2 regions of the Veillonella sp. S13054-11 genome follow, and region 1 is predicted to be linked to the other one. Evidence: a T-box and tRNA genes for the amino acid it is inferred to sense, from the RefSeq annotation. Region 1 holds a T-box; the other holds one or more tRNA genes.
The links. The T-box of region 1 lies ahead of thrS (threonine--tRNA ligase). A T-box ahead of a tRNA ligase gene usually reads a tRNA of that ligase, here a tRNA-Thr.
Positions count from the first base shown of each region.

Region 2: it encodes a tRNA-Thr, which carries the amino acid that the T-box ahead of thrS (threonine--tRNA ligase) is inferred to sense. The anticodon was not compared.

Region 1 covers NZ_PPCY01000002.1:70,895-81,403, forward strand. Annotated here, with positions in the region: gene VPHSUH08_RS02375 (DASS family sodium-coupled anion symporter) at 193-1,686, shown strand; gene VPHSUH08_RS02380 (MarR family winged helix-turn-helix transcriptional regulator) at 1,847-2,404, opposite strand; gene VPHSUH08_RS02385 (MFS transporter) at 3,056-4,261, opposite strand; gene thrS (threonine--tRNA ligase) at 4,417-6,327, opposite strand; T-box leader at 6,469-6,701, opposite strand; gene VPHSUH08_RS02395 (hypothetical protein) at 6,938-7,927, opposite strand; gene VPHSUH08_RS02400 (DUF4911 domain-containing protein) at 8,023-8,304, opposite strand; gene VPHSUH08_RS02405 (U32 family peptidase) at 8,308-9,552, opposite strand; gene VPHSUH08_RS02410 (O-methyltransferase) at 9,552-10,160, opposite strand; gene mltG (endolytic transglycosylase MltG) at 10,184-10,509, opposite strand, start outside.
Region 2 covers NZ_PPCY01000005.1:149,751-160,259, forward strand. Annotated here, with positions in the region: gene VPHSUH08_RS06150 (nitric-oxide reductase large subunit) at 1-1,625, opposite strand, end outside; gene tuf (elongation factor Tu) at 1,961-3,148, opposite strand; tRNA gene VPHSUH08_RS06160 (tRNA-Met) at 3,329-3,405, opposite strand; tRNA gene VPHSUH08_RS06165 (tRNA-Thr) at 3,411-3,486, opposite strand; tRNA gene VPHSUH08_RS06170 (tRNA-Met) at 3,518-3,593, opposite strand; tRNA gene VPHSUH08_RS06175 (tRNA-Tyr) at 3,599-3,683, opposite strand; tRNA gene VPHSUH08_RS06180 (tRNA-Thr) at 3,694-3,769, opposite strand; gene brxF (BREX-3 system P-loop-containing protein BrxF) at 4,216-4,680, opposite strand; gene VPHSUH08_RS06190 (hypothetical protein) at 4,709-6,130, opposite strand; gene hypB (hydrogenase nickel incorporation protein HypB) at 6,127-6,780, opposite strand; gene VPHSUH08_RS06200 (hydrogenase maturation nickel metallochaperone HypA) at 6,796-7,137, opposite strand; gene VPHSUH08_RS06205 (bifunctional 5,10-methylenetetrahydrofolate dehydrogenase/5,10-methenyltetrahydrofolate cyclohydrolase) at 7,130-7,957, opposite strand; gene VPHSUH08_RS06210 (penicillin-binding transpeptidase domain-containing protein) at 8,076-10,043, opposite strand; gene VPHSUH08_RS06215 (CCA tRNA nucleotidyltransferase) at 10,043-10,509, opposite strand, start outside.

The DNA.
Region 1 (10,509 bases):
CACCTATCCCCCTTTATGTATACAATATTTCTATAATATAATTATTAATTCTATAGAAAAATACGATACAATAATATATATAACATATTCTACCTGACTAGATATTATCTAACTGAGTATTATCTAACTGGGTATTGTCTAACTAGATATTATATAGTAATAGGTATTACACAAATTGAAAGGGGTTTTATTATGAGTGTAACAACTAGTTCGCCTTCTCAAAAGGCGCGTACAACAGTTCAAAATATAGGTCTTATTCTTGCCTTTATTGTTTTAGGCAGCATTTTATTATTACCAACACCAGAAACATTATCTACCGGTGGTCATCGCATGATTGGTATCCTCGCCTTTGCTATCATCTTGTGGATGACATCGGCTGTATCCTATCCGGTAAGTGCGACCATGATTACGGCACTCACTGCCTTATTACTAGGCTTCTCTCCAAATCCAGAAGCGCCAGCGAAAGCTATGGGCACGGCCAATGCTTTAAAGCTGATTATTTCAGGTTATTCTTCCCCTGCGATGATTCTTGTAGGTGCAGCTATGTTTATTTCCGTAGCCATGCGTAAAACAGGTCTCGATCGTCGCATTGCCATGCTCGTGTTATCTAGTGTAGGCACAAAGGTAAGCCGCATCTATTTAGGCGTTATTATTACAGGTCTTATTCTAGCTTTCTTTGTACCGAGTGCAACGGCTCGTATCGCTTGTTTGGCTCCAATTATTATTGGTATCGTTGAAAACTTAGGTATTGAACGTAAAAGCCGTGTAGCAGCCCTACTCATGGTAGGTGCCGTACAAGCAGATACATTTTGGAATATTATGATTCAAACAGCTGCCGCACAAAACCTCGTAGCTGTTGGGTTTATGCAAACACAGATGAACACATCTGTAAGTTGGATTGATTGGCTTACAGCAGCTGCACCGTTCTCCATAATTATGGCTATTATTACTTACTTTGTAACGCAAGCTTTTATTAAACCTGAGTTTAAAGAGCTCGTTGGCGGTGATGTACAACTCGCTAAAATGCGTAAAGAAATCGGTCCAATGACATTTGATGAAAAGAAACTATTATGCATCTCTATTGGTTTATTAGCATTGTGGGCAACGGGAGGTAAATTACATACCATCGATACTACAACAACTACAATTATAGCAATTGCCTTATTCTTTATCCCTAAAATTGGCATTATGGACTGGAAATTTGCACAGCCAAACATCGACTGGGGATCGATTGTTATGTTTGGAGCTGGTATAGGACTTGGTTCCGTATTACTTAAAACAAAAGCTGCTACTTGGCTCGCACAGGTATTTGTAAATGCCTTCTCCCTTGAAACGGCAAGTGTGTTCCTTTTGATTGCTATTATGGCTGCCTTTCTGATTTTAATCCATCTTGGATTTGCATCAGCTACAGCTCTCTCGTCTGCCATGATTCCTATCGTAATATCCATCGTTATGGGACATTCCGCAGAAGGACTTAATCCACTTGGCGTAACAATGCTCATGCAATATGCAATCTGCTTCGGTTTAGTATTACCAGTAAACTCACCACAAGGCATGGTAGCTTACGGAACAGATACATTCGACGTAAAAACATTTATGACTACAGGCATTCCATTAACCATCATCGGCTATATCATGATGCTCGTATTTGCACTCACATACTGGCACTGGATCGGAATTGCATAAAATTAATTAGCTATCAGAATCCTACAATTTCTTATTACCGGAAATTGTAGGATTCTTAATTTTAGCAGTTTAATTCCTATACTTATATACTAATGTTTTAATACAATGCTTATTATCTAACCTCTTTAAACATTAAGCTACCATATTTAATCTGAACAGATTAGTCTACTTTTTCCTGACTAAAATGGCTAAGTACATATGATAAGTTTGATTTCATTTCTCCCTTTTTACGCATACACATAGCAGAAAATGTATTCCCTAAGACTTTATCATGTACCACTTGTACCTCTTCAAATAAAGTCTTTCCTTCATAGGTCAAAGCTAAGCATTTAGATCGTTTATCATTTGGACAAGTATCACAATTAACTAAGCCTTTTTTCGCTAGATTTTTAACGACTTCAAACAAATTACCATATGACATGCGTAATTCATCTACTATAAAGCCTAATGTTGGACTACAAGATGATACATAGACAAACTCTAAAACATTGTACTGCATGGGTGTTAAACCAAAGCGTTTTAGTGTGGCCACTTCCCTATCATGAATCACCGTATATATACGCTCAAATAAAAACCATAACTGCTTATCCTCTGGTAAAAATACATCTCTAGGCACTTTTTTTGCCAACTTTAACCGTTTTCCGTATCTCACAGCCCGCTCTAATCGATTAAAACGTTCCTCGCTCTCACTAACCTCACGCAAACGTAATCGCGCCACTTCGATCACTCCTTCTCCATATATATACATACAAACAAAAATATTCTAATTCTAATAAAAATAAATAGAGATATTAATAGGCATATTAAAATTCATATTTATATTCTTATATATGAATATTCTCATAGATACTCATAGATATAAATATAAATATAGACATAAATATTGATATAAATAGAAATATTTTTATATCTATTGCTATTTAGAAATTATCGGTTAAACCTATTTACTATTTCTACCATACATAGCCCATTTTAGAGATACTACCAGTTAAAAATAAATATTTTTAACTGGTAGTATCTCTAAAATGACATATATCTACCTTTAACAAAATTAGTTTTAATTGGTAGTATCTCCAATAATTATATGAAAGGGAAATCTTGCGTTATACTTTACATCAAAAACTAAATATCCCAGAATATTATTCGACACTTTTTGTTAAGTTCCTGCAAGTAACTTCATGATTTATAAAATAATAGTTCCATGAATATAAAAAGCACCGTCTAAATGATATGTACCCCCCTTTACTGGACAATCAGTAAAGGCGGTACATATCAAAGACAGCGCTTAGTTAACTATTAAAGCTTAATAAAATAGATATCTTTATTTTATTAATCTCATTTACCTATTCTATTTATTAAATTAATTTGCCTATTCTAGTTCCTTACCTTTTAGTTCAGGAATCAAGAATACGGTTGCCAATATATCGATTACATAGATAATAGCCAAGAATGCAATTGCCACTTGGTATGAGTACACTGAAATAATCATACCTACTACCATTGGGCTAAAGCCACCTACGGCGCGACCGATGTTAAATAACACGTTTTGAGCCGTTGCGCGAGCACTTGTTGGATAGGCTTCTGCCATTAAGGCACCATACCCACCCATCATACCATTTACAGAGGCCCCTAGAATAGCGCCGGCAAATAGCATAGCTGTTGGATCAGATAGTTGAGAATAAATCAAAATAGATGCCACAGCACATACTTGGAACAAGATAAATGTTGGTTTACGGCCAATTTTATCAGCCAATCGTCCGAATAACCAAATGCCGACCATCATACCACATACAGTTACGGCAGTCCACAAACCAGATTTTGTAAGGGAAAACCCTAATTGCTTACTCAAGAAATTAGGCAACCAAATCATAATACCGTAGTAACCAAAGTTTTGAACAGATGTTAAAATAGCAACACCTATGGAGGTCTTTGTAGTTCTTACATCTTTTACTAATAACTTGAATGAGTTCGTATGGGAATGTTCCTTAGTGTCTTTACTTTGAACAAAGATTTCTGGTTCATGTAATTTCGCACGGAAGATCCAGGCCACAAAGGCAGGAATAATGCCAACCATGAACATACCACGCCATCCAATATAAGGAAGTAATACGGGTGTTAACAGTGCTGCAGCCAATACGCCTAACTGCCAGCCGATGGCAACATAGCTTGTTGCCTTTGCACGGTGTTGTGCCGGCCATGCTTCAGCTGCTAAGGCCATACCAATGCCAAATTCACCGCCTAAGCCGATGCCGGCAATTGTCCGATATATGAGAAGATCCCAATAGCCTTGTGCAAAAGCACATAGACCAGTAAATACAGCAAATAACACAATAGTCCATGTCAACACACGAACACGACCAAACTTATCTGACAAGGTACCAAAGATAAAGCCACCGATTACGGCACCTACCAAGGTCCACGTCACAAGTGAACCTGCTTGACCCGTAGTCAAGCCTAAGTCCCCTGAAATCAAGGTTAGCATAAAGCCAAGAATCAAGAGATCAAACCCATCCATGGCATAACCTATAGATGAACCAATAACAGCTTTCCAACCGTATGAATTTACTTCTTTCATAGTCATTTCCTTTCGCTACTCACAGGTAACAATTAAAGAGAATATAATAACAAAATCCCCCTCATATAATCTCACCACTGATAAATTATACAGACTAATCATAATTGTGCAAGATGTGAGGGGGATTTTTATCAATATAAACAATAGATATTTAATTAATTACGTTCTTTAATTTCAATCTTAATAGAATTAAAGAATTCTTCAAATGGTACAGAACCTAATTCATCACCACCGTGTTTACGAACGTTAACTGTGCCTTCTTCAACTTCTTTATCACCCACAACAAGCATGTAAGGAACTTTTGCCATTTGTGCTTGGCGGATTTTATAGCCGATTTTTTCACTGCGATCGTCTACTTCTACGCGTACATAGTCGCGGTGCATTTGTTTTGCCAATTTTTTAGCATATTCAACATGTTTTTCAGAGATAGGCAAGATTTTAACTTGTACAGGAGCCATCCATGTTGGGAATGCGCCTGCATAGTGTTCAGTTAAGATACCAATGAAACGTTCCATAGAGCCGAAGCATGCACGGTGAATCATGATAGGACGATGTTTTTGACCATCTTCACCAATGTATTCAATTTGGAAACGTTCAGGCAAGTTCATATCTAATTGAATAGTACCACATTGCCATGTACGACCTAAGGAGTCTTCGATATGGTAGTCAAGTTTAGGACCGTAGAATGCGCCGTCGCCAGGGTTGATTACGTATGGAATACCTTTCGCTTCGATAGCATTACGCAATGCTTCTGTCGCTGCTTCCCAAATTGCGTCATCACCCATTGCATTATCAGGTTTAGTGGACAGTTCTACATGATATTTCAAGCCGAATTGACTATAGATACGGTCGAACAATTCGATAACTTTCATCAACTCAGTTTGCATTTGATCTGGCAACATGAATACATGAGCATCGTCTTGTGTGAACGCACGTACACGGAATAAGCCGTGTAATGCACCAGACAATTCATGACGGTGAACTAAACCAAGTTCAGCGTAACGCAATGGGAAGTCACGGTAGGAGTGCATTTCGTTTTGGTAAACCAAGATACCACCTGGGCAGTTCATCGGTTTAATTGCATATTCTTCATCGTCGATGATTGTAGTATACATATTTTCACGGTAATGATCCCAGTGACCAGAAGTTTCCCACAAATGTTTACTCAAGATGATAGGTGTACGAATTTCTTCATAGTCAAAATCATGGTGAACTTCACGCCAGAAGTTTTCTAATTCGTTGCGAAGAGCCATACCTTTTGGTAAGAAGAATGGGAAACCAGGACCTTCTTCTTTGATAACGAACAAACCAAGTTCTTTACCAAGTTTACGATGATCCCGTTTAGCCGCTTCTTCAAGCAAGTGAAGGTATGCATCAAGTTCTTCTTTCTTTTCAAATGCAGTACCGTAAATACGTTGCAACATTTTATTCTTTTCATCGCCGCGCCAGTATGCACCTGCAATGCTTTGTAATTTAAAAGCTTTTACCTTACCAGTGGATGCCACGTGAGGTCCTGCGCAAAGATCAATGAAATCGCCTTGAGAGTAGCAGGAGATTACAGCATCTTCAGGAAGATCTTGAATCAATTCTACCTTGTAATCTTCATTTTTAGCTTTAAAGAATTCGATAGCTTCTTGACGAGGCATAACGGATTTAGTAATCGGTAAATTTTCTTTTACAATACGGCTCATTTCCTTCTCGATTTTACCCAAATCTTCAGGAGTCAAAGTATGTTCCATATCGATATCATAGTAGAACCCCTTATCGATAGCAGGACCGATAGCCAATTTAGCTTCAGGCCATAAACGTTTAACAGCTTGAGCCAAGATATGAGAAGCTGTGTGGCGCAAAGTATGTTTACCACCATCTTCTTCGAATGTTAAGAATGCTACTTCAGAACCATCTACAAGTTCTTCGCGAAGGTCTGTTAATTCGCCATTTACGTTAGCAGCTAGTACTTTTTTAGCCAAGCTGTTAGATAATTGTTTTACTGCTTCCCCAAGAGTAGTGCCAGCAGCATATTCCTTCGCACTACCATCAGGTAAAATGATTTTTACATCTGCCATTTTTCTTTCCTCCAATTTATAAACCAGGATAGCTTTGATTTTTTACTTTCATCAATAGACCTACTTACCACACAATACATAAGCATTTTGTAAATAGCTTGTAGGAATTGGGTAATAAAAAAAGACCTTCTATCCCTACAAACAAGGGACGAAGATCATTCGCGGTTCCACCCTAGTTAACTACCTATACGAATATATGTGTATAGTTAATTCACTTCATTAAGCCCGATAACGGTGGCGGCCGTACTTGCCTACTTAGGTTCGACAAATCAGTTTAAAGGGGGTAACTCTAATATATGTGTAAGGCATTTCCAGCATCTGCCTCTCTCTGGTACACAGGGATAAAAGAATCATGTCCTTTGCATCACTTTTACTAGATTATAGTATCATAGAGGACTAAAAAATTCAATACAGTTTAACTGTAAATTTCTTGAAAACTATAAATTGTAATTTTTTAAATCCATAAATTGTAAATCTTCTCTTCATTTATATTGATACATTTATATTTTAAAGAAAACGGCCCGCGAATGATATGCTCCCCTTTACTAGACAACCAGTAAAGGCAGAACATATCAGAATCTCGAGCCATTTTATATGTATTATTTATAAATTAACGTTTGAAGTTTGTAGACAGCATAGCGCCAATTACTTTTTCCAATTTGCTAGTGGAAAGGTCTGGACCTTTGTAAAGTGTTAAGAGCACGTCATTAGAATTATCTTGTTTAGATACCATCATAACGCCACTACCGCGAGCCCCGTTATCATCGTAATCTTTCGCTACGATAACAAGGTTCAAATAATGGTCCTTCATGTATGTATACACCTTGCTTGTACGCGCAGAGGAACCAATCATTTTTGCCATGTTCATACCACGGTTAAATACGATTGCATTTGCATTATGAGGATTTGCCGCTAATTGTTGCTTCTCTTCCTCATTTAGAGGCATGAGGTTTACCATGAGAGAGTCGCCCATCTTGCCGCGGAACATGGCTGGCATCGTTTCGCGCACATCATCAGGAATGCCTGTATCAGCAGTCAATTTCAATTCCTTAGGAACGGTCATGTATAAAACGCCCTTGCTATTGCGTCCCACCTCTGTTGTACTGAGGTCTACAGCGCTAAGCATAATGGAATCTTTAATGGTCGCCACTTGATTAGCCAATGGTTTTTCAGGAACGCCACGGCTCGCCAATTGTACATCGCCAGATTTAGTTTTTTTCAATGTTTCCACGTTCCAACTTGCGCCTTTTTTGTCTGCATCGCTAGCTTCTGTGAAAGCATTCGCCCCGTCTTTTGTGCCTACATATACATACGTTTGAGCTGGGATGATAGTATCTGGTGCGCCAGACTTATTGAAAGCCGCACCGTATACCACATTAGGAATCACAGTAGAACCAATTTGTAAATTGTTGTTAGTTTGGCTTTCCACATCAAAATTGATATTCCCTGTGAAAGTCATATCAGGACCATGGTTGATAACAACCACATCCCCGGCTTGAGGAATGATTACAGGGCCTACAGGACCCGCCATAGCTACACCTGCCATAGATGCTCCAAGGCAAGCTGTTAATAATGTGCGTTTCAAAATAGATTGTTTCATAGATATACTCTCATTTCTCTACAATTCGTATACATTTAATATAATTGTAAATCTAGTATAGTCACAAAATTCCCTCATACAATTTACAATCATGATTATACTTTATCTTCTATAGTGACATAGTCGGATAAACTACTTAATACTTCAAGCGCCAAAGGCCTTGTAGATGGTGTGCAGCGCAACATGCACCGCCCATTCGTATCTACAGAGGTCATAACACCTAAATATTCATAGCCTTCAATGATGCGATTGATAAAATTCGTATGCTTAGGATCAATGTGAAAGTACACATACGCTTCTTCTCCAGAGGTGGTTAAGTCGGGTACATCTGGAAATGCACCGATTGATTTACTCGGTTCTAAGGCTATACCACTCATAAACTATTCATCCTCTTTAGGTTTGCACTCACGGCGCATCATGGAATATGGTTCAAGTGGTGTATCCATATAAATGCGTACTTTCATTTGTGCGTGAGGTGCTACATCGATAGGATTGCCATCTTCATCTGTCATTTTTTCGATAACAGTTTCAACGAGTTCCCCTTTCGGTTGGCAGAATTCTACCTTATCGCCCACCTTGAAGTTATTACGTTGTTCAAGATCAACGTATTTTTCTTCTTCGTTGTAGCCCATAACTAAACCGATGAAGTCATGGCTCTGCGTATTCGTAGATTTACCATAGTTTTGAGCCGTTTCATCAGGACGACCTTCTGCAAAGCCATCTGTATAAGGACGATGGGAAATCTTCTCTAATTCTGCAATCCATTCTGGACGAACATACCAATCTTTACCTTCTTTAAGGTATGTATCAATCGCTGTACGATATACTTTTGCCACTGTGGCACAATAGTGAACTGATTTCATACGCCCTTCAATTTTAAGGCTATCAATACCAGCTTCATAAAGATCTGGAATGCGGTGAATTAAACACAAGTCTTTAGAGTTAAAGATATACGTGCCATGTTCATCTTCTTCGATTGGGTAATATTCACCAGGTCGATTAGATTCCACAAGAGAATATTTCCATCGACAAGATTGAGAACATTGACCACGGTTAGCATCGCGATTACCTGTCATATAGTTAGACAATAAGCAGCGACCGGAGTAAGAGATACACATAGAACCATGTACAAAGGACTCAATTTCAATATCTACATGGTCCTTCATTTCTTTAAGGTCTGCTAAGGATACTTCGCGAGCCGCTACAACACGTGTGGCACCAAGTTCTTTCCACATCTGAACTGTATGCCAATTCGTAGTAGAAGCTTGTGTACTTACGTGAAGCTCTAAACCTGGAGCTACGCGCTTAGCAAGGCTAAAGATACCCATATCGGCAACGATGATAGCATCAACACCGATACTTTCAAGGAATTTCAAATAATCCTCTAAGCCTTCGAAGTCCTCGTTGTGAGGAATGATATTACATGTAACATGAATCTTTTTGCCATGCGCATGTACAAATTCTACAGCTTCCTTTAATTCCTCATCGGAGAAATTAGAGTTACCTGCGCGCAAGCCAAAACGTTTACCTGCGCAATATACGGCATCCGCACCATAGCGGATAGCCATTTTAAGCTTGTCCATATTACCTGCAGGACAAAGCAATTCCATAAAGTGTTCTGCCATTATTTGTTGTGCCCTTTCCACACACTCACACTCATACCATCACCCATGGGATAAATGGTAGTGTTAAACAATTCTTTATTTTCAACATATGTTAAGTATTCTTGTAACCGTTTTACGATAGTTTTAAACCGTTTTGGTGGTTCCTTATCGCCCCTTACATAGCCTCTAAAGAGTACATTATCTGCAAGAATGACGCCCCCTTCTTTCACATGTGGCAGAATAAGTTCAAGTTGTTTTAAATATTGCCCCTTTGGACCATCTAAAAACACTAGATCATATTCCCCAGTGAGTTCCGTTAAGATTTGAGACGCATCGCCTTTTAGCAATGTAATATTATCAGCATAATCGGATTGGTTAATATAGTATTTCGCCATTTCGTGACGCACATCATCCAGTTCAATGGATGTAATATGCCCCTCTTCCTCGTCGAGTAGCGGAGCCATCAACAAAGCCGAGTAACCAATGGCGGTGCCCACCTCTAACACAGAGGTGGGCCGGTACAAACCTATTAATTCTTCAAATAGATGAACCTCAGATTCTCGTAAAATCGGCACATCATTAATCATCGCGTAAATACGCTGTTCATTTAAAATATCATTTAATATCATGAAAGTAGATTAAATCTCCTACATTATCTATTGTTAGTACCACTAGGAACTACCAACGTAGAGCGTTCAGCAGGATTTGCAGGTTCTACCTGAATTTGTGGTACTTGTTGTGCATTAGGAATAACATTCTGCATCGATTCAGGTACAGGTGTCGTCGTTGGTACATACGTATTGGTATTTGTATTATTTCCATAGGATGGAGCAGTTGGCGTAACTTGCGTCGATGATTGATTTTGTGTTGAACCTGGTACAGGATCTGGGACCTCAGCCGCTGGAACTGTAGTTGGTGTGTATTTATAACTAGGTTCTACATCAACATATTGAGAATCTGCTTCCACTGCTTCTGCAG
Region 2 (10,509 bases), on a different contig from region 1:
ACACCGGTGAAATAAAGATGATGGAATGTACCAGGGATACCGCCGATAAGGTAAATGGCACCGGACGAAATCGCTGCTATGGTACCTGCACGGTAAGATACGAGACCAAGTGTTACGAAAATAAAGGCCATCAACGTAGTAGAGAATACTTCAAAGAATCCTTCTACCCAAAGGTGAATAACCCACCAGCGCCAGTATTCCATGATTGCCAAGTGGCTGTGTTCTCCGTAGAAAAGACCTGGTCCATAGAAAATACCGACCATCACAACGGAGAAAATAAAGGCAGCAATAAGGTTTTTATCCCCTTTATTTTTGAAAGCACCAATGATGCTGCGCACCATGAGTACAAGCCAAAATAGAATGCCGATATATTCAATCCATTGCCATACGCGCCCCAACTCGATAAACTCATATCCTTGGTGACCCAAGTAGAAGTTTAGAGACGCCGGAATCTCATGAGCAACACCTAAATATGTACCTGTAAAGGAACCCACTACCAACACAACGAGTGCCCAGAACAAAATATCCACGCCTAATTTTTGGAACTTAGGATCTTTACCGCCATTAATAATCGGCGCCAAGAATAAACCGGCACTCAAGAATGCCATTGCAATCCAGAACAAGGATGCTTGAATATGCCAAGTACGAGCAATAGAATATGGAAAATACTGCGCCAATGGAATGCCATAGAAAGCCTGCCCTTCCACAGTATAATGCGCAATGATACCGCCCATACCAAGTTGTAGTAAAAATAATGCCAAAATTGTAAATAAATATTTTCCCAAAGACCGTTGAGACGGTGTTAGATTCAATTTGGATATCGGATCTTCCGCAGGCGGTGTTAATTCATGTTCATCGCTTTTACGACCAAATGCCCACATCCATACGACAATACCAATACCACAAAGTAAGATAATAACACTCACCACAGACCAAACTACGCTTTCCGGTGTCGGATTATGATCTAACAATGGCTCGTGAGGCCAATTGTTGGTGTATGTTGCATCTGTACCAGGACGTTGAGTCGATGCCATCCACGTAGTCCAGAAGAAGAATCGTGCCATATCAATACGATCTTTTAATTCTGGCAACGTATTGTCTTTCATCGCAAAATGATCGCGTGTTTCGGACAATTTAGGGTTATCACCATAAAGTTCAATAAAATATTGTCCGGTTAAATTCATCGCTGTAATACGTTCCGGTGAAAGCACAACAGTTCCATCTTCACGAACAGCACTGTTAAAGTACTCTGCTTTAACTGCTTCTTTAACAGCCGCTTTCTGCACATCACCTAACTGTTCATAAAGAACACCAAAAGCTTCTTGAGACTTGATATCAAGCATTACGGACACTTCTTTGTGCAACCAATCAGCTGTCCAGTCCGGGGCTTGATATGCGCCATGACCTAGTACGGTCCCTACAGATTGACCACCTGTAGATTGCCAAGCCGATTGACCATGTAAGATATCATCCTTAGTGAACAAAACCTGTCCATCTTGAGATACATACGCGGTTGGTACCGGTGGCGCTTGATGATATACATCAGTACCCAAATAGCCAAGAATAGAGAATCCAATAATAAGAACTGCTACTACGGCTATCCAATACTTTTTGTATTCGCCCATCACATTACCTCCTTTTCTATAAAAGCACAAAAAGAGAGCCTATGCTCTCCTCATATATAATATACACTAATTTTATAAATAAAGTTGTATCTAAGGTTACAATATATTAAAATTTCTTCTCAATTTGTATCAATAGTATGATTATCCTTTGAAGCCTGAATACAACGTATATGTCACATTACAAAATCATCATTGTTTCAATATATTAGCGATTCAATTCTATACTCTTAATCATCAATATATACAAAATAAAAGGGACCCATTGGGTCCCTTTTATTGAATCTAAAATTCAATTATATAGCTAATGTATCGATACATTGAGCTATAAACTTGTATTAACCTTCGATTTCTGTTACTACGCCAGCGCCTACTGTATGGCCACCTTCGCGGATCGCAAAGCGAAGACCTTCTTCGATAGCGATTGGAGTAATCAATTCGATTTCCATTGTTACGTTATCGCCAGGCATACACATTTCTACACCTTCAGGAAGGTTTACAACACCTGTTACGTCTGTTGTACGGAAGTAGAATTGTGGACGGTAATTGGAGAAGAATGGAGTATGACGACCACCTTCTTCTTTAGTCAATACGTATACTTCTGCTTTGAATTTTGTGTGTGGGTTGATGGAACCTGGTTTAGCCAATACTTGACCACGTTCGATGTCTTTACGGTCAACACCACGAAGCAATGCACCTACGTTGTCACCTGCTACTGCAGAATCCAACACTTTACGGAACATTTCAAGACCAGTTACTACGTATTGTTCAGCTTTTTCTTTCAAGCCTACTACTTCAACTGTATCACCAACGTTTACTTGACCACGTTCAACACGGCCAGTTGCTACTGTACCACGACCAGTGATTGTGAAAACGTCTTCCACAGGCATCAAGAAAGGTTTATCAGTGTCACGAACTGGTGTTGGGATGTAGGAGTCTACAGCATCCATCAATTCGTCAATTTTAGCTACATATTGAGCGTCGCCTTCCAAAGCTTTCAATGCGGAACCTACAACGATAGGTACTTCGTCGCCAGGGAATTCGTAGGAAGAAAGAAGTTCACGAACTTCCATTTCTACCAATTCGATCAATTCTTCATCGTCAACCATGTCAGCTTTGTTCAAGAATACTACGATTGCAGGAACACCAACTTGGCGAGCCAACAAGATGTGTTCGCGAGTTTGAGGCATAGGGCCGTCAGCTGCGGATACAACCAAGATAGCGCCGTCCATTTGAGCCGCACCAGTAATCATGTTTTTAACATAGTCAGCATGGCCTGGGCAGTCAACGTGTGCATAGTGACGGTTAGCAGTTTCATACTCAACGTGTGCAGTGTTGATTGTGATACCGCGTTCACGTTCTTCTGGAGCTTTATCGATCATGCTGTAATCTTGGAAGTCAGCTTGACCTTTTTCAGCCAATACTTTAGTGATTGCAGCAGTCAAAGTAGTTTTACCATGGTCAACGTGACCGATTGTACCGATGTTAACATGCGGTTTCGTACGTTCAAATTTTTCTTTTGCCATTAGGATTATATCCTCCTTCACAAAAACAAATTACATTCTAGTATTAATATAATATATTAACCCTAATTTATCAATGGAATATAAGATTTCCTTACCTATTATTATACCATATATACAAAGTCTTAGAATAGCATGTCATATGTAAAGAAATAAAAAAATCCCCACCAAGGTGAGGTTTAATGGTGGCGGCACACGGATTTGAACCGCGGACACACCGGGTATGAACCGATTGCTCTAGCCAACTGAGCTATGCCGCCATGTATGGAGCTAGTGACCGGGATTGAACCGGTGACCTTATCCTTACCAAGGATACGCTCTGCCGACTGAGCTACACCAGCACAATGAACGATCATTTCACTGTGGTTTTTATGGTTGCGGGGACAGGACTTGAACCTGCGACCTTCGGGTTATGAGCCCGACGAGCTACCAACTGCTCCACCCCGCTATGAATGGTGGAGGGAGAAGGATTCGAACCTTCGAAGTCGAAGACGGCAGATTTACAGTCTGCTCCCTTTGGCCGCTCGGGAATCCCTCCATAAATAAAATGGAGCTGGCGATAGGAATTGAACCCACAACCTGCTGATTACAAGTCAGCTGCTCTACCTATTGAGCTACGCCAGCATCATTACGACAAGATGAATTGTATCACCTAGCACACTAAGTGTCAAGAACATTTAAAAACTTTTTTGAAGTTTTTCGTTCACTGTGGTCACTCTTAGTGCTTAATCATAATAACATGAAACGATACCCTATGCAAGTATTTTGTCAAAAAAAATTTATATTTTATCAATCCTCTATAAAATGCCTCGTTTTCAGTATATATCCAGTAATCAACTTTTATTTACTAGTATATTCTTTATATACCTTTACATAGTTTCATTCCTTACCAGTCCATGTCTGCTAACATCCATATTTCAGGTTTACTAAAATCAAATAATAGGAAATTACAAAACTATATTTTTTACCTAATAACTGTAATTATATAACTAAAAAAGGAGATAGCCCGCTATCTCCTTCTATACATCTATAGTTTTCCCTATATTCAACCAATATGTTCAAACATACATTTAGTCGATTGCAATAACATGATCTGGATGTGCAATACTAACTACAGCATGTTTAGGATTATTGTTATGTTCTAAGTACAACTGATCCCCTTCAATATGTCCACGCCAGCCAACGACAATAGGATACTTCTTACTAATAGTTTTTAACAACTCAAATGGTTTTAGATTTAAGATAGGTGCAAAGAATACATTAATGCCATCTAGCAAGACTACTTCCGTATCGCTACGGCTAAGAGCACGGCAAATAACTTCTTCCGCTAATTGAGGCCGTTCATCACGAGGCACGAGCAAAAACTCTTCCTCGATGAGTTGCTTAGCTTCCAAGTATTTCCAGCCCTTCTGCTCAGACAATTCACGAATTAGCAAACTTTTACCAGAACCTGGACCACCAACGATAAACAATATACGTTCATCATCACCTTGAATCTTTTCCCAACGTTCTTTTACATCTTGTACAGTAACCATACCCTTTGCCTCCTCGCTGTGACCTATCCTATTTTACAGGACGGTCAGATAACATAACGGATTTGATATATTGGTTTTTATCATCTAGGGCAAACTGTAAATAAGAGTTGCTTGCCGCTGGATTTTTATATTCATATACGGTAGACGTCCCCGCCTTTGTTGTAGATTCAACAATACGAGTTGGCATACCATACACAAAGAGCAATAAATATTTGGTATCACCCATCGCGATTCCACGACGTGTAGGCGTATACACATTTAATAATACGCGATTGATAAGATCTTTTTTATCTACACTCACACCGTATTCATTATAGCCAATAAATGTGGAGCCAAACAATATGCCTTGATGTTTCCAATCATTATTAGGATCATTAACAAAATGGTCATTCAACTTGAAACCACGCAATACAAAATCATCAGCCGTAAGTGTACCAGCTTCAAAATCATACACTTCAGCTTTCGGCAATCCAAACCTAGGCCATACTTGTCCACTAATAATGTCTACAGCCTCTATATTGCTTTGTTTAATGGTGAAAGCAATATATTCTTTTTGCTGACCAAGCATAGATTGTTGTTGGCTATTACTATTTGTATTCTCTACAGGACTCTTAAACTCCTTTTTTTGAGGCAATGAATTTTCGGAATGCCCCTCATAAAGGAAAATATACGTCTCATTTTTCTTATCACGCCACATCGCATTAGGACTGCCATAGGCAAATATCAATTCCATCCGTGTGCTACCAGGACCAATGTCACGTACTGTATTAGCGCCTTTTTTCGTACTATGAATATTTGTAATAGTATTTGGTTCAAAGAAGTAAGTCGCCCCTTGACCGCGCAATTGATTGTTAACCAACAATTCTTGAGCAGGTCCAGTATATACAGTTACTGCTACATCTTTCATGTAATACGTAGTAAAGTTATCACGTACCTCAGTTTTTTCTACATCTTTTGGGACTTCAAACTGATTCCCCAATCGGTATGTGCCAATAGCATAGTCATCTTGAGAACCTAAAGGCGGTAAACTGTTTGCCGTATAAGACTTACCAATATCAGCTAAATTATTCTGAGTGATACTCGGCAAAGGACCTTCGTTCTCACTAGCCGCTTGCCAGAATTGTATAGAATCACCAAATTCAGTTACAGCCATTTGCTCTGCGAGCCATCCAGTTTTAGAACCTTCCTGTTTCGTTTTTGGGTCTAGCTTAACAACTCTAACTGGTGCATTATCAAGGTAAGACAAGCTATCAACCTCACCAGTTCCATCTACACTACCATCATTGCTCGCATTAGCGGAATCTTGAGCTACAACGTTAGTGTCATCAGTAGTTTCTACTGCAACTGGATTAAAAGTGGAAATGGCAGGCTCTGCTGCATAACTGATTGTAGTAGCACACAAACCCACAAGGAGGGCCGCTACAATACGGCTCTTCATAGAATAGTTCATCGATTATTCTCCAACTGTGCACGCAACCAATTCAACCATGGTTCAAGACCGTTGTGGGCGGTGCAACTTACTTCAAAAATTTCTCCATTTGGATTTAAATTACGGATATCTTGTATTGCCTGCTCCTTTTTGAAAGGCACATAGGGCAATAAATCAATCTTGTTAATAAGGATGGCCTTAGACTCTTTAAAGATTAACGGATACTTAAGGGGCTTATCTTCACCTTCGGTAACAGATAAAACCGTTACTTTCATGCTTTCACCAATCTCAAATTCCGCAGGGCACACTAAATTGCCTACATTTTCGATAATAATCATATCGAGGTCATCAAGATTCAGATCACCTAAGGCATCTTGAATCATCTGTGCATCGAGATGGCACCCACCAACCGTATTAATCTGGATAACAGGCACACCCAACTCATGAATGCGCTTGGCATCCTTTGCCGTAAATAAATCGCCTTCAATAACGGCTAAGCGATACTCCTTTTTTAAATCTTGTAGGGTTGCCTCCAAAAGGGAAGTCTTACCTGCCCCAGGTGAACCTAACAGATTAAATACAAATATATTCTTTTCCTTAAACAACTGTTGTAAAGCCTCTGCAATAGCATCGTTTTTTGCCAGTACATTAGTTTTAACTTGAACTTGCATGCCCTAACCTTTCTATCAATCGATATCCATAGAGGTCACTTGTAACTCACGACCGCCTATAGTTTGTACGAAATGGCTGTCACAATAAGGACAAATAAACGTATAATTTTTTACAGAAAATATTTTATCACAATCTAAACACTTTCCTTCAATAGGAATAGTATTGATTTCTATGCGTGAGCCTTCCGCAGGGGTTCCCTTTGTAATGGCTTCCCAACAAAATAACAATGAATCAGGTTCTACCCCACTCATTAACCCTAAGTCTAGTTGAATAGAATGAATGACTGTCGCATCGTGTTGACGTAAGGTATCGAGCGCTACATCAAGAATACCTTCTGCTATAGACATCTCATGCATGGTATGCCTCGTATACCGCTTCTAACATCATTGTCGTTGTTACGGATCCAACACCTCCTGGCACAGGAGTAATGGCAGATGCAATATCTTTTACCGCATCATAATCAACATCACCTACAGTTTTGCCGTCCAGTTCATTAATACCTACATCAATAACAACAGCACCAGGCTTAATCATATTAGCAGTAATCATATGAGCACGACCAGCCGCAGCAATAATAATATCACCACGCTTTACTTGCTCTACTAGATCAGAAGTTCTAGAATGGCACATTGTAACAGTACCATGTGCAGCGAGTGCCATAAGCGCTACAGGTTTACCGATAACTTGGCTACGACCGACTACAACCACATGTTTTCCTTCTAAAGGAATATTATAGTGATTTAAAATAGCTATACAAGCCTTAGCCGTACAAGGAGCAAAGCCACCCTTACCAGCTGTTACTAAACCGATGTTATATGTTGTAAGACCATCAATATCTTTTTTAGGATCTAACATATCGATAAGAGTTTCTGTATCAATGTGTTTAGGCATTGGCATTAGCGGTAAAATTCCATGAATAGATGCATCAGTATTTAATTCATGCAACGCCGCTACTACTTCATCTTGTGTTGCCGTTTCAGGCAATTGCTTTAGCACAAAACCATAGCCAAAGTTCTTGGCTGTCTTTTCCATAAATGTAGCGTACATATGAGCACCGTGGTCTTCACCAACGAGTAATACTGCCATAGTAATTACAGAGTCGCCAACTGCTGCAACTTTTTCTTGTAAAATCGCCTTGTGAGCGTCTGCTACTGCTTTACCGCGTAATTCGATCATAAGTATCTCCATTCATTCAAACTATCTATAAAATAAGGTGCCTCCGGAGAGGCACCTAAGTCTCTTATTCTATTATATAACGAACTGTCTATAATTTCTAATTATGACCGAATTCGTTTTATCTACGGAAATGAACAGTAATTGCTGTACCAGCCTGAACAGTTGTACCGCTACTTTCATCTTGAGATGTAGCCGTACCAGTTCCATCCGGTTTAAAGGCAAGTCCCGCCTTATGTAACCAATCACGCACTTCACCATAGGTAAAACCAGTAAAGTTAGGCAATGTAACAGAACCATCACTTCCCGGTTTTGGTTCAGGTAATGTATTAGCAGCTTTAACAGCTACTGGTGTACTTTCTTTAACATACGGACTCATTTGGTAATACCGTACAAGTTGAGATACGATGTCCTTAAATACAGGGGCTACAATTTGACTACCATAATAAGAACCCTTTTGTGGGTCATCAATAACGACAAGAACTACAAATTTTGGATCCTCTACAGGGCCAAAGCCAATAAAGGACGCAATGTATTGTCCGTCGAGATAACCGCCATGTTTGGTATCTAGTTTTTGCGCCGTACCAGTTTTACCGCCGAAGTGATAACCTTCTACCATCGCTTTTGTACCGCCACCTTCGGATACTTCTTTTTCTAGAATATCTACAATGGTTTTAGCGGTTTCCGCCGGAACTGGTTGTCCCACAACAGATGTTTCAGTCGTACTTGTAACATCGCCTTGAGAGTTACTATAAGACTTGATGATATGTGGTTTCATCATAGCCCCACCATTAGAAAGTGCACCAAAGGCGCGAACCATTTGTAATGGTGTAACCGCAATACCTTGACCGATGGACATAGTCGCAACGTCTAGCTTACTCATATCCTCTGGATTATACAAAATACCTGCTCCTTCACCAGGCAATTCAATACCTGTTTCAGAGCCAAAGCCATAATCACGTATATATTTCGAGAGAATATCTGCACCTGTTAATGTACCAATTTCAGCCATACCAGTATTAATAGAGTACTTCAAAATATCTAGCAAACGAACAGGACCATATCCCTCACCATTCCAGTTTCTAATGATATGTCCATTGGCAGCGAAGGCCCCTTTATCGTTATACACAGTGTCTAACTTCCATTTGCCTGCTGCAAGAGCTGCAGATGCAATGATAGGTTTGAATGTAGAGCCTGGTTCATATAAATTGGTAACCGCAATATTTTTGAAAGCCTCTTCACCACTTTGGTTGTAGTTATTAGGATCATAACTTGGACGATTGGCCATCGCTAATATTTCACCGTTCTTTGGATCCATAACGATAACGCTGGCATGCTTAGCTCCTGTATCAACCATCGCCTTATCAAGAGCGCGTTCTGCAATAAATTGAATTGTTGCATCGATGGTTAAGGTTACGCTTTTACCCTTATCTGGTAAAAATTTAGATAATACGGAACCAAAGATGGCATTCCCTTTATTATCAGTAGCTACAATTTCTTGTTGTACGCCCCCCTTTAATTCGTCATCAAGAACCATTTCTAGACCATCAAGACCTTTATCATCAGTGCCGACAAAGCCTAATACTTGTGCCGCTAAGACACCATTTGGATAATAGCGCTTAGATTCTTCAACGAAATTGAGGCCTGCAATATTATTATCCTTAATAACTTGTTGTACCGCTTTTGATTTGTCTGCATCCATCATACGATTCAACCAGACAAAGGCGGTATCCTCTTGCAAAGCTTTCACAATATTCTCTTTTGACATCGTTACATACGGTGAGATGAGATCCGCAATCTCTTGAGGAGACTGTTTAATCATCTTCGGATCCGCATATAAAGATTTTGTAACTACACTCATCGCCAAAGGCTTGCCATTACGGTCATAGATTGTACCGCGCGGCGATTGTAATTTTCTATCTACTTGAACTTGTAATAAGTTTTTCTTCTCTAGGTCAAAGGTATCAAAGACCTGTAACTGTGCTAAACGTCCGATAAGGACGAAGGCAACGGTCATGAGTATGGCAAGGCACCACGTAGTGCGACTCCAATCACTCATGCGTAATAACGCTTTATTTAATAACTTCATCATTTCTCCACTGGACGGCGTAACTTATGGTCTAATGCATCATATAATGCATCTGGTTCATTGGGAATCACCCCATTTTGTACCTGACCTAATAAATACTGCAATCCTTCCCCCACTTTTTTCCCTGCAAGCTTAATAACTCGTTCGTCATAATTTAAATCCTTTGTATGGATAGGCATCTCTAGGCTAAGATCTGCCATACATTCACCAAAGGCTAAGGTACCATCAGTCGATGCATAAGGCTTCCCACAGCCTAACACATCGGCAGCACAAACCTTAGATAATTGTTCCCATGCAATTCGCATAATTTGACTATCTCGAAACTCACCGCTGCGAGCCTCTTTACGGATCCACTTCTTCTCATTAGCTTCCCCATTTTGTACAAAATAGTGAAAGCGCATATGATTTTTTACAATCCAAGCTACACGGCGCACAAAAGCCTTAGGGTAACCTAAACGAGTAAGCA